2 regions of the Pseudoxanthomonas sp. CCNWLY206-1 genome follow, and region 1 is predicted to be linked to the other one. Evidence: predicted binding sites of a transcription regulator. Region 1 holds the regulator's gene; the other holds the start of a gene.
What was found. The regulator FliA, encoded in region 1, starts transcription of late flagellar genes. The targets are predictions, from matches to a motif close to TAAAGTTTNNCNNNCNNNGGCCGATAA.

Region 1 (3,298 bases):
CCGCGGGCTTGCCGCCATTGCCCTGCAGCTGGTCCAGCAATGCTTCGAATTCATCATCGTCGATCAGGTCGTTCGCGCCGGCGGCGGGCGCGGGCGCTGCGATCGCTTTCGCCACGGGTGCCACGTGCACATCGAACTGCTCGATCAACGAAGCTGGCGCATGCGGCGGTTCTTCGCTCGCTGCCACGGCGTCCAGCATGCGCTGCAGATAATCCAGCGATTGCTGTGCGGCGTCGAAGTGATGCGGCTCCAGCGTCGCCTTGCCCGCACGCACGATGCCTAGCGCTTCTTCGGCGGCGTGGCACAGATTGACCATGGCATGGATCGCCAGGAATCCGGCGCCGCCTTTCAGCGTATGGAAGCCGCGGAACACCGCGTTGAGTTGCTGGCTGTCGCTCGGGTCCTGTTCCAGCGTGACCAGCTGTTCCCCCAGGCGATCCAGGATTTCCTGAGCTTCGATCAGGAAGTCGGCGGCGATTTCGGGGCTGACGGCGGACATGAGGGAGAGGGTGGAGATTCCGGTGGTGATGGGTGTTTTGGATCAGTGCCGTGCGGTGTATTGTTTTTTGCTCGTCATCCCAGCGTTCGCTGGGATGACGACTTTAGGATCTGATGAGAACGTTGGATTACCCGCTCTTCACCATTCCCTATTCCCGTTTCTCTGTTCCCGGCCCTTAAAGCCCCAACCCCGACAACAAATCATCCGCGTCGTCCTGCGAGAACGCGTTGCGGTCCAGACCAGCAACGGCCGGTCCGGCAAGATCTGAACCCTTGGGTTTTTCCGGTGGCGGCAGGCCGAGTGCGTGGAAGCCCTCGTGAACACGGCGAACGATGCCGGCGACGCGGCGGATGATCTGGCCGGTGAGGTCCTGGTAGCTCTGGGCCAGTGCCATTTCCGACAGGCCGTTGCGGATCTGGTCGACCAACTGCGTCTGGTCGGGATTCAGCGGTGTGGCTTTCAGCTGATCGGCGACCGCGCGGCATTGCTCGGCCAAGTCCAGTGTCTTATGGCTGGCCTGTTCGGTCATGGCCACGACATGGTCCAGGCGTGCGCAGGCATCGTCCAGTTCGCTGCCGTGAGCGGGTGGCAGTTCGCCCAGCGTCTGCGCCAGTTCGCGGGCCAGGCGGCCCAGTCCCTGCATCATCGGCTGCGTACGCCAGGCGGCGATGGCATCCAGTTCACGCCGCCAGCCGGCTTCGTCGCCTTGCTCCAGCGCATCGAGCGCATGTTGGAGTTTTTCCACCAGCACGCCGCGCGCGGCAGTTACTTCCGCAGGGGCGTTCATCAGGCTGCCGCTCCCAGCCGCTCGAATATCTTGCCGAGCTTTTCTTCCAGCGTTTGCGCGGTGAATGGCTTGATGATGTAGCCGTTGACGCCGGCCTGTGCGGCTTCGATGATCTGTTCGCGCTTGGCTTCGGCGGTCACCATCAACACCGGCAACGCCTTGAAACGATCATCCGCGCGGATGGCGCGCAACAACTCGATGCCGGTCATGCCAGGCATGTTCCAGTCGGTCACCACGAAATCGAAGGGGGCCTGCGCCAGGACCGTCAGGGCGCTGTTGCCGTCTTCGGCTTCGGAAGTATTGGTGTAGCCCAGATCGTTGAGCAGATTCTTGATGATGCGGCGCATCGTCGAGAAATCGTCCACGATCAGGATGCGCATGTTCTTGTTAGCGGTCACGAAGTGCTCCGGTGAAGCTGAGGCTGGTCTTGAGGGTTTATCGGCCGAGGGGCGGGAATGTTTAGGGTGGGAAGTAGGGAACGGAAAGAGCTTCGCTTTGCCCCCTTTTTTAAAGGGGGCTACGGGGGATTTGCTCTTGCTCTTCAAGGATCAAGGGCGCGAAGCAAAAGCAAATCCCCCTCAAGTGCTTTTCAACCGCCGAATGGCGGGTCATCCCCCCTTTTTTAAAAAGGGGGAGGCAAAGCAAGAGCTTTTCCGCTCACAGCCGACCCTTACTCGTCTTCCAGCCCCGCATCCACGCTTTCAAACACCTGCAGCCGTCCACGCAGGCGGACCATGGCCTGGCCGTGGATCTGGCAGACGCGTGATTCGCTGACGCCGAGTACGGCGCCGATTTCCTTCAGGTTCAATTCCTGCTCGTAGTACATCGACAGTACCAACTGCTCGCGCTCGGGCAGTTGGCCGATGGCCTTGACCAGTGACTGACGGAACTCGCTGCGCTCCAACAGATGCTGTGGCGATGGACCGCCGGTCTTGCTGGTGTTCGGCTCGCCGTGGTCGTCCACGTGCGACTCCAGGCTCAGTACCTGGCCGCGCGCCGCGTCTTCCAGCAGGCGCAGGTATTCGGGCAGCGGGATTTCCATGGCCGCGGCCACTTCGGTGGCGATGGCGGCGCGGCCGGTGCGCTGTTCGATTTCGCGGACGGTGGCGGCCGCTTGACGGGCGCGGCGGTGCACCGAGCGCGGAACCCAGTCGCCACGACGGATCTCATCGATCATGGAGCCGCGGATGCGGATCGAAGCGTAGGTTTCGAACGAGGCGCCTTGTTCGGCGTCGTAGCTGCGCGAGGCTTCGATCAGGCCGATCATGCCGGCCTGGATCAAGTCGTCCACTTCCACGCTGGCCGGCAATCGCGCCGCCAGATGATGCGCGATACGGCGGACCAGGTCCGCGTGCGTCGTCACCGCATCGGTGGCGGCGCTGCGTTGCACGGCTTTGTATTGGGCGGTGGCGGTGTTCATGCGGCGATGCCCCGGCTGATCATGCGCTCGACGAAAAATTCCACGTTGCCGCGGGCGCCGGCGGGCGGCTGCCAGCGGGCGGTCATGCGGGCGATTTCATTGATGGCGCGTGCGGAGGGACTGCCCGGGTAGGCCTTGACCACCGCTTGCTGGCGCTGCACGGCGCGGCGCAGCCAGTCGTCCTGAGGCACGGCACCCAGATAATGCAGGGCGACGTCGCCGAGGAAACGTTCGCAGACGCGCGCCAGTTTTTCGTACAGCTTCCGTCCTTCGTTGGGGTCGCGCACCATGTTGGCGATGACGTGCACGCGGTCCACGCCGCGTTCGCGCGACAACACCTTGATGAGCGCATAGGCATCGGTGATGGAAGCCGGTTCGTCGCACACGACCACCACGGTGTCCTGTGCTGCCTGGCAGAACGTCAGCACGCTGTCGGTAATGCCAGCGGCGGTGTCCACCACCATCACATCCAGGGCGCGTTGCAATTCCGAGAAGACGTTGACCAAGCCAACGTGTTCGGCCGGTTGCAGTTCCGCCATGTGCCGGAATCCCGACGAGGCCGGGACGATCATCAACCCGTCGGGTCCCTCGA
Region 2 (3,298 bases), on a different contig from region 1:
CCCCGACCTGTCGTTGCTGGACGATCCTCTGGATAGCTGGCGCAAGGCCACGCTGCCCTTACCGCCAAGCCCGGTACCGCAACCGCCTGGCGAATAAGCCAAGCCTGCTGTCGTAGGAGCGGCGTCCCGCCGCGAGCTCTACGGTCAGATCGCGGTAGAAGCGAAGAGCTCGCGCCGGGACGGCGCTCCTACAGGGTTATCCGCATCGCTGTTGTGGGAGCTGCCTCCGGCCGCGAGCTCTTCCTGTCAGAACACGCCAAAGGCAAACGCTCGCGCCGAGACGGCGCTCCTACAAGGTTATCGACTTCGCTGTTGTGGGAGCTGCCTCCGGCTGCGAGCTCTTCCTGTCAGAACACGCCAAAGGCAAACGCTCGCGCCGAGACGGCGCTCCTACAGGGTTATCGGCAGCGCCGTTGTGGGAGCTGCCTCCGGCTGCGAGCTCTTCCTGTCAGAACACGCTAAAGGCAAAACCTCGCGCCGAGACGGCGCTCCTACAGGGTTATCGGCTTCGCTGTTGTGGGAGCTGCCTACGGCCGCGAGCTCTTCCTGTCAGAACACGCCAAAGGCAAACGCTCGCGCCAAGACGGCGCTCCTACAGGGTTATCGGCTTCGCTGTTGTGGGAGCTGGCCCCGGCTGCGAGCTCTTCCTGTCAGAACACGCTGAAGGCAAAACCTCGCGCCAAGACGGCGCGCCTACAGGGTTATCGGCAGCGCCGTTGTGGGAGCTGCCTCCGGCTGCGAGCTCTTCCTGTCAGATCGCGCCTGAAGCGAAGAGCGACGAAAGCCCGCTGTTCACCACCCGGCGCGGGACGGCGCTCCTACCCGGCTCTGGGCACTCTTTCGCGCCGGTTTTGGCCGCCCTCCCCCGGCCTGGCGACCCATCGCCCCTCGCCCATCGACGCCGCCTAGCACAAATTTTCAATCAGGCGCTAAAGGTTTTTTCGGTAGCGCCGTTATTCATTTCACCAACGGGGGCGACTAGCCATCCACAAAAAACCGGCAGCACTCCCGTTCCATTCCGCCGGGACCTAAACAAGAGGAGACGACCCATGGCACAGGTAATCAACACCAACACGATGTCACTTAACGCTCAGCGCAATCTGAGCACCAGCGGTGCTTCGCTGGCTACCACTATTCAGCGCCTGTCTTCGGGCTTGCGCATCAACAGCGCCAAGGACGATGCGGCCGGCCTGGCCATCTCCGAGCGCTTCAGCACCCAGATCCGCGGCCTGGACGTTGCGGTTCGCAACGCCAACGACGGCATCTCGCTGGCCCAGGTCGCAGAAGGTTCGCTGACCGAGATCGGCAACAACCTGCAGCGCATCCGCGAACTGGCCGTACAGTCCGCCAACGCCAGCAACTCCACGTCCGATCGCGCCGCGCTGAACGCCGAAGTCGATCAGCTGATCTCCGAAATCGACCGCGTCGCCAAGCAGGCGGACTTCAACGGCACCAAGCTGCTGGACGGCTCGTTCACCAGCCAGCTGTTCCAGGTCGGCGCCAACGCGGGCCAGGCCATCGCCATCGACAAAGTGGTCGATGCGCGTGCGGCATCGCTGGGCAACGTCAAATTCGCTGCCGTCACCACCGCCACCACCGGCGCCGCCGTCGCGGCTGCCGACAACAACCTGACCGGCCTCACCATCAACGGTGTGGTCGTGGACCGGGTCGAGTGGAAGAACGGCGCCAGCGCATCGCAAGTAGCCGGCAGCATTGCCGCCGGCATCAACGCCAAGATCGGCGAAACCGGCGTGTACGCCTCGGTGGACGCTTCCAACCAGATCTCGCTGACCTCGGTGAAAGCCGGCAAGGATTTCACCTACGCCGCCGGCACCTTGGGCACCGCGGTGGAAGTCGGTCTGACCGGCATCGCAGCTTCGGTCACGGCGGCGGCTTCAGCTTCCACCTTCGCCAAGGATTTGGACGTCTCCACTTTCGCTGGCGCCCAAAAGGCGCTGGAAGTGGTCGACGCCGCGCTGACCTCGGTCAACGGTGCGCGCGCCGACCTCGGCGCCATCCAGAACCGCTTCACCTCGGTGGTCGCCAACCTGCAGACCAGCTCGGAAAACCTGGCCGCTTCGCGTAGCCGCATTCGCGATACCGACTTCGCCAAGGAAACCGCCGAACTGACCCGCACCCAGATCCTGCAGCAGGCCGGTACGGCCATGCTGGCCCAGGCCAACCAGGTACCGCAAAACGTTTTAAGTCTGTTGCAACGCTGAACCAGGCGTCCCCGGCGGCACGGCGGGGGACGTTCCATCAACTCAACCCTCCGTGCAGCAACCGCCTAAGGAATCGCATTCATGGCACAGGTAATCAACACCAACACGATGTCGCTCAATGCTCAGCGCAATCTGAGCACCAGCGGCGCTTCGCTGGCCACCACCATTCAACGCCTGTCGTCCGGCTTGCGCATCAACAGTGCCAAGGACGACGCGGCGGGTCTGGCCATCTCCGAGCGCTTCAGCACCCAGATCCGCGGCTTGGATGTCGCGGTTCGCAACGCCAACGACGGCATTTCGCTGGCCCAGGTCGCCGAAGGTTCGCTGACCGAGATCGGCAACAACCTGCAGCGTATCCGCGAGCTGTCGGTGCAGTCGGCCAACGCCACCAACTCGGCTTCCGACCGCGCCGCCTTGAATGCGGAAGTCAAGCAGCTGTCGTCCGAAATCGACCGCGTCGCCAAGCAGTCCGACTTCAACGGCACCAAGTTGCTGGACGGTTCGTTCACCAGCCAGCTGTTCCAGGTGGGCGCCAATGCGGCGCAAGCCATCGCCATCGACAAAGTCGTCGATGCCCGCTCGCAGTCGCTGGGCAACGTCAAGTTTGCCGCCGATGTCACGGGCGGAGCGATCGCCACCGCCGCCGCTGATGGCAGCGTTGCCGGCCTGACCGTCAATGGCGTGGCCATCGACACCGTTTCCTACACCAACGGCACGACGGGTGCGGATATCGCCAAGACGCTGGCCACCGCGATCAACGCCAAGATGGGCGAATCCGGCGTGTACGCCACGGTTGGCGGCGCCGCCAACAACGAACTGACCTTGAACTCGGTGAAGGCCGGCAAGGATCTGGTCGTCGGTGGCACGGTGACAGGCTCGGGCCTGACCGCCGCTACCACCACGGCCGCCGCCGGCACCGCCCAGTTCGCCAAGGACCTGGACATCACCACGTTCGAAGGCGCGCAGAAGGCACTGGAAATCGTCGACGCCGCGCTGACTTCGGTCAACGGTGCCCGCGCCGACCTGGGTGCGGTGCAGAACCGCTTCACCTCGGTGGTCGCCAACCTGCAGACCAG

Region 2: AADW18_RS04185 (flagellin) is a predicted target of FliA. The motif match lies at 931-957, and genes of this name have one in related genera.

The regions. Positions count from the first base shown of each region.
Region 1 covers NZ_JBDKXI010000010.1:11,309-14,606, forward strand. Annotated here, with positions in the region: gene AADW18_RS19155 (chemotaxis protein CheA) at 1-499, opposite strand, end outside; gene AADW18_RS19160 (protein phosphatase CheZ) at 675-1,286, opposite strand; gene AADW18_RS19165 (chemotaxis response regulator CheY) at 1,286-1,666, opposite strand; gene AADW18_RS19170 (RNA polymerase sigma factor FliA) at 1,957-2,706, opposite strand; partial or broken gene AADW18_RS19175 (MinD/ParA family protein) at 2,703-3,298, opposite strand, start outside.
Region 2 covers NZ_JBDKXI010000001.1:974,060-977,357, forward strand. Annotated here, with positions in the region: gene AADW18_RS04180 (hypothetical protein) at 1-97, shown strand, start outside; gene AADW18_RS04185 (flagellin) at 1,050-2,222, shown strand; partial or broken gene AADW18_RS04190 (flagellin) at 2,304-3,298, shown strand, end outside.